2 linked regions of the Hahella chejuensis KCTC 2396 genome follow. Each later gene encodes a partner of the first gene's protein in a complex. Links are inferred from orthologs where the notes say so. Each region holds a gene or a part of one and is shown in the gene's direction. Other genes may lie near its edges. The genes, in order: HCH_RS02075 and cheY.

Region 1 (3,265 bases):
TGAACCTTGCCGCAAAGCCTTTCGCGGCCCTTTAGTGACACCGGTGCGCCTCGCATTCTTCGCCCCTGTGATTTTTAAATATGCTGCTATGCTTTTATTTCAGGTTCCGGTTAAGTTTTGAGCCGTTATTCTGTTTGAGCCGTATAAGACAGTAACCTGGGTTAGTTCGGGAAACCTGACCGGTTTATTGCGCACATTCAAAAAAGTGTTGGGGATTATATGGCAAAGATACTCGCAGTGGATGATTCCGCCTCTATGCGCCAGATGGTGACGTTCACTCTCAAGGGAGCCGGGTACCAAGTTGATGAAGCCGCCAACGGGCAGGAAGCGCTGAGCAAAGCGAAGTCCGGCAAATATGATCTGGTGATCACCGACGTTAACATGCCCGTCATGGACGGCATCTCCCTGATCAAAAACCTTCGTGCGGAAGGCGCTTACAAATTCACCCCGTTGTTAATGCTGACCACGGAGTCCGGCGCGGATAAAAAAGCGGAAGGCAAAGCGGCGGGCGCCACAGGGTGGATCGTCAAACCATTCAACCCGGATCAACTGGTCGCCACGGTAAAAAAAGTCTTGGGATAACCGGCTGAAGCCGGCTTAGGAGAGACGCATGAGCATGGACCTCTCTCGCTTTCACGATGTCTTTTTTGAAGAAAGCTTTGAAGCCGTCAACACCATAGAGGCGAGCCTCTTGGAAGTGGATCTTGACGCGCCCGATCCTGAATCCATCAACATTATTTTCCGCGCCGCCCACTCCATAAAGGGGGGAAGCGCCACTTTCGGATTTTCCCAGGTGGCGGCCTACACCCATGTAATGGAAAACCTGCTCGACGAGGTCCGCGCCGGCAAACGCCGTCTGACCCAGCCCATCGTGGACGTGCTGTTGGAGTCCGTGGACGCCATGCGCCTGCTGTTGTCTTCCGCCAAAGCCAGTGAAAATATCCCCGAAGAGGAATTCACCCAGCACAAATCCAAGCTCGAAGCCATTTCCCAGGATCAAGCCTCGCTGACGACGTCCAACGCGGCCTTTACCGACAGCGGAGCAGCGCCGGCTGCGGAGTCGTTCGATGCGGATGATGGCGTCAGCGGTTGGCGCGTTGTGTTCACGCCGCATAAAGAAATGATGCAACGGGGCAATGACCCTTTGCGTCTGGCCAGGGAAGTCGCGGCGCTGGCGGAAGGCGACGCGGAGATTGAATGCGACCTCAGCGCGCTGCCGGACTGGGAGCATTTCGAGCCGCTTAACAGTTACCTGGGGTGGACTGTGAGGCTGCGTCGGCCAGTGGACAAAGCCCAGATCGACGACGCTTTCGCCTGGGTGGAAGACGAGTGCGACATGGCGATTGTGCCCATCCCCAAAGCGCAATCGGCGCCATCGCAACAGGCGATGGAAACCCTTGCGGAGCCTTCCGCCCCGGTGGATGAGCAGGCGCAAGCGTCGGATAAGGGAGCCAGTCCCGCTGCGAAGCAGAATAAGCCGGCTATGGTGGCGGAAAGTCAGTCCATCCGCGTCGATCTGGAAAAAGTGGATGCGCTGATCAATATGGTGGGCGAGCTGGTGATCACCCAGTCCATGTTGAACATGCTCAGCGAGGACGAAGCCTTGCAGGGTATGGAAAAGCTGTTGCAGGGATTGACCCAGTTGAAACGTCAGACCCGGGCGTTGCAAGAAGGCGTCATGCAAATTCGCATGCTGCCGATTTCCTTCTGTTTTAATCGCTTTCCGCGCATGGTGCGGGACTTGAGTCGACAACTGGGCAAAGACATTGAACTGATGCTCAGCGGAGAAAACACCGAAGTCGACAAAACCGTTATTGAAAAGATCACCGACCCCCTGGTGCATCTGGTGCGCAATAGCGTGGACCATGGCATTGAGAGTCCGGCGGACCGCACCGCCAAAGGCAAGCCCGAACATGGCTCCGTGTACCTTCGCGCGTACCATCAGGTCGGCAACATCGTGATCGAAGTGGAGGACGACGGCAAAGGCCTGGACCCGCAGGTGTTGCTGTCCAAAGCCAAGCGCAAGGGGCTGATCGCCGGCGACGCGATTCTCAGCGAAGCGCAGATTTTCGAGCTGATATTCCTGCCAGGCTTTTCCACCAAAGAGGAAGCCAGCGACCTGTCCGGCCGCGGCGTCGGCATGGACGTGGTGAAGCGCAATGTGCAAAGCCTCGGCGGCAGTATTCAGGTGGAGTCTGAACTGAATCGGCGTACGCGTTTCACTATACGGCTGCCTTTGACGCTCGCCATCATGGACGGTCAGCTGATTTCGCTGGGCGAAGAGCTTTACGTGATTCCGCTGGTGACCATCATTGAGTCCCTGCAACCCGACCCCTCCATGATCAACCGGGTGGCGGGAACCCATGAGACTATCAAACTGCGCGGCGCCTATCTGCCTGTATTGCGGTTATCGGAGGCCCTGGACGCCGCGCAGAACGAAAGCAAAAAATCCAAGCCGCTTACGGATGGCATTATTGTGATCGTTGAGCATGAAAGCCGACGTTTTGGCTTGTTTGTGGATGAGCTGCTCAGCCAGCAGCAAATCGTCATCAAATCCCTCGAAGAGAATTACCGCATGATACCGGGCGTATCGGCGGCCACGATTCTCGGAGACGGCAGAGTTGCGCTGATTCTGGATGTCAGCGGTCTGTCGCAACTGCAAAAAGATTCGGAAGTCAGCTATGCAGATGCAGGTTAAACAACCCCTTGAAGAAGAGCAGGATGCGGAGCATCAGGCGGAACAGGAAAATGAATATCTGACGTTCAGTCTGGCGGACGAAGAATACGCCGCGCCGATTATGCTGGTGAAGGAAATTCGCGCCTGGGAACCAGTGACGCGGGTGCCTTACGCAGAACCCTGGGAGTGCGGCTTGATCAACGTGCGCGGCGCTATCGTACCGATCATCGATCTGCGCAAACGTATCGGACTGACCAAACTGGAATACAACAAGCACACCGTCGTGGTGATGTTCGCTTTCGACTCCGGGGGAAGAGAACGGGTGCGCGGTGCCGTTATTGACGCGTTGAACGACGTGGTCCGCTTTCCCTCCAGCAAAATTCAACCCTCACCGGAATTACGCAAACGCAAAGCGACGCAATTCGCTCAAGGCGTGGTCGAGTATGACGGACGCATGATCGTCATGTTGGACTTGATCCGAGCTTTGGGAATGGAAGTGGAGAAAACCGCGTGAGAGCCGGACGGGAACAACAATAACCTTAGGATATCGGGGAAGGACATGACGTTAAAGCGTACTTTATGGCTTGC
Region 2 (3,019 bases), 4.9 Mb from region 1 along the record:
CGTCCCTGGCGTTCCGCCAACTGGCGCAGAAAGTGGATAACTGGCCGTTGCCGACGGCGCCGAGAGGTAATTTGGAATTCTTTGTGGAGCGTCTGGTGCACAGTTAGACATGCGCCGGACTGAATGTGAGGGCTCGCCCGGAGGCTATATCCCGGGCGCTTGCGATGAGGCGTGATGGTTGCTGCGCCGGACATATCCTCAAACACCCATGAGAACGTTTTTGTTGAAATCATCCGGTTTATTGCAGGCCTTGCGCGCAAATTCATGTCATTGGCGAATACTTATATGATGTATAGCGAGACGCGGGCGGAGCGCGCCGACACTCTGGTCAGGCAATACGCGCCTCTGGTCAAGCGCATCGCGCATCACCTGATCGCCCGTCTGCCCGCCAGCGTGCAGGTGGAGGATCTGATTCAGGCGGGCATGATCGGATTGCTGGAGGCCGCGCAGAAATACGACGCCGGCAAAGGCGCCAAATTTGAAACCTATGCGGGCATCCGCATTCGCGGCGCCATGGTGGACGAAATCCGTAAAGGCGATTGGGTGCCGCGCTCTGTGCACCGCAACGCCCGCAATATCGCGGAAGCGATACACACTATTGAAGCCCGCACCGGTCGCGACGCGTCGGATGCGGAAGTGGCGGCGGAGCTGGGCGTACCTCTGGAGCAATACCACGCCAGCCTGCGCGACGCCAGTTCGGGGAAGCTGTTCAGTCTGGAAGAGTTGGGCTTTCACGGGGAGGGCGGCTCTGACGATGAAACGTTAACCGCCGATAACCCCCTCAGCGATATCGAACAAAACGCCTTTCTGGAAAAATTGAGCGCCGCGATAGACGGTTTGCCGGAACGGGAGAAGCTGGTGCTGTCTCTCTACTATGACGAAGAACTCAACCTCAAGGAAATAGGCCAGGTGCTCTCAGTCAGCGAGTCCCGGGTCAGTCAGATTCATTCTCAGGCGACCTTGCGACTGCGATCCCGTCTCTCAGACTGGAAAAACAGCTAAATCAAGCCATTGCCGGTGCAGGTTAATGTTTTTTCGAAATCAGCATCCTGCGGTCATGTTTTCTAAAACAACTTGTATCAAAAAACTGGATAGTACGGCGCGACCAGCTAGACTTACTCAGTAGAGTAATGAAATCAAAGGGTTTCCAGCGTCGCCATTGTGGAGGTTACATTGGACAAGAACATGAAAATCCTCGTTGTAGATGACTTTTCAACAATGAGGCGGATTATTAAAAACCTGCTTCGGGATTTGGGCTTCACCAATACCGATGAAGCGGATGACGGGTCCACCGCGCTGCCGATGTTAAAAACCGGGAAGTTTGATTTTCTGGTCACGGACTGGAATATGCCTGGAATGACGGGAATCGAATTACTCCAGGCTGTTCGCGCCGATGAGAGTCTGAAAAACCTGCCGGTGCTCATGGTGACGGCGGAAGCCAAACGGGATCAGATTGTCGCAGCGGCGCAGGCGGGTGTTAACGGGTATGTGGTGAAGCCGTTTACTGCGGCCGTGTTGAAGGAAAAGATAGAAAAAATCTTCGAGCGGATCGACTCCTAATAAAACCGCAGGAATTACTATGACCAATGAACAGCAGCCACCATCCTCCTCCCAAGAGGACATCGAGGCGCGCTTGAGCGAGCAGGCGGCGAGCTTGATGGAACACGTCAGCAAGGGGGACTTTGGCGAAGCGTTGCGGGTAATTTCCGACCTTAATGACACTCGGGACCGCACGCTGTACTACGAAGTGGGCAAGTTGACCCGTTCGTTGCACGAAGCCATACGCAATTTCAATATCGACATGGGCAACGTGAAGATGAATCAGCAGGAGGAAATGTCGAAGATCGCCGACGCCTCCGATCGTCTTTCCTATGTGGTCGATATGACCAACAAAGCCGCCAATAAAACCATGGATATGGTGGAAGCGAGTATGCCTGTGGCGGTGGAAATGAAGCAGGAGGCCCATGAACTCAAGGAAGCCTGGGCGCGGTTGCGGCGGCGGGAAATGGACCCTTCGGAATTCCGCGAGCTGTACAAGCGCATCGATAAGTTTCTGGTGGATCTGGCTGCTAACAGCGACAAGGTGTACACCAATCTGTCGGAAATACTATTGGCTCAGGACTTTCAGGATCTTACCGGACAGGTCATCAACAAGGTCACCGGTCTGGTCAGGGAAGTGGAGGTGAATCTGGTCAAACTGGTCGCCATGGCGGGCAAGGTTGACCGCATAACAGGCATTCAGCACGAGCTGAGAGCCGAAGAAGAATCGATTACAAAAGGGCACGGCCCGCAGATCCAGACCGAAGGACGCTCAGATGTCGTCGCCAGCCAGGACGACGTGGACGACCTTCTTTCCAGCCTTGGTTTCTGAGGAGCACATGAATGGGGTTTGAAGCGGACGAAGAAATCCTGCAGGACTTTCTAGTCGAAGCGGGAGAAATTCTTGAACAGCTCTCAGAGCAGTTGGTGGAACTGGAGCAGAACCCGGACGACCGCGATCTGCTGAACGCCATTTTCCGTGGGTTTCACACCGTCAAAGGCGGCGCCGGTTTCCTTCAGTTGGACGCCTTGGTGGAATGCTGTCACGTGGCGGAAAACGTCTTCGACCTGTTGCGTAACGGTCAGCTCAGCGTCGACTCCGAATTGATGGATGTCGTGTTGCAGGCGCTGGACGCGGTCAACGAAATGTTTTCCCAAGTGAAGATGCGGGAAGAGTTGACCCCCGCCGCTCCCGAACTCATGGCCGCCCTGGAGCGGCTGGCCAGCGGCGAATCCGCCTCTGTGGCGGAAGAGGCTGAAGAGCCCGCCGAAGAACCCATTGAAGAGCGCGAAGAAGCCGCTGAGGAAGCTGAAGCCCCTGTAGCGTCCTCGGAAGGCGATATCACCGACGACGAATTCGAGAATCTGCTTAACGCCCTGGATGATGAAGAAGGCGGAGAGAAAGCGGAGGCGAGCGAATCGAAAGACGAAGGCGACGAAATCACGGAAGACGAATTCGAAAAACTGCTGGATCAACTGC

What was found.
Region 2: the proteins of HCH_RS02075 (region 1) and cheY are in contact, whole or in part, in a solved structure (PDB 1A0O), measured with the Escherichia coli proteins. The link is inferred for Hahella chejuensis KCTC 2396 from one-to-one orthologs.

The regions. Positions count from the first base shown.
Region 1 is NC_007645.1:463,404-466,668, forward strand. Bases 213-3,154 are described here. They hold HCH_RS02075 (chemotaxis protein CheA), read left to right. Parts: upstream 213-610; coding sequence 611-2,698; downstream 2,699-3,154. Other genes in these bases: HCH_RS02070 (response regulator), read left to right, coding at 220-582; HCH_RS02080 (chemotaxis protein CheW), read left to right, coding at 2,682-3,154. Also shown: more of HCH_RS02080, read left to right, coding at 3,155-3,191; HCH_RS02085 (methyl-accepting chemotaxis protein), read left to right, coding at 3,237-3,265. UniProt on the Escherichia coli protein: Involved in the transmission of sensory signals from the chemoreceptors to the flagellar motors. CheA is autophosphorylated; it can transfer its phosphate group to either CheB or CheY.
Region 2 is NC_007645.1:5,316,747-5,319,765, reverse strand. Bases 171-2,866 are described here. They hold cheY (chemotaxis response regulator CheY), read left to right. Parts: upstream 171-1,173; coding sequence 1,174-1,560; downstream 1,561-2,866. Other genes in these bases: HCH_RS23190 (chemotaxis protein CheA), read left to right, coding at 2,383-2,866; HCH_RS23195 (protein phosphatase CheZ), read left to right, coding at 1,580-2,371; HCH_RS23205 (RNA polymerase sigma factor FliA), read left to right, coding at 265-1,002. Outside these bases: HCH_RS23210 (MinD/ParA family protein), read left to right, coding at 1-107; more of HCH_RS23190, read left to right, coding at 2,867-3,019. UniProt on the Escherichia coli protein: Involved in the transmission of sensory signals from the chemoreceptors to the flagellar motors.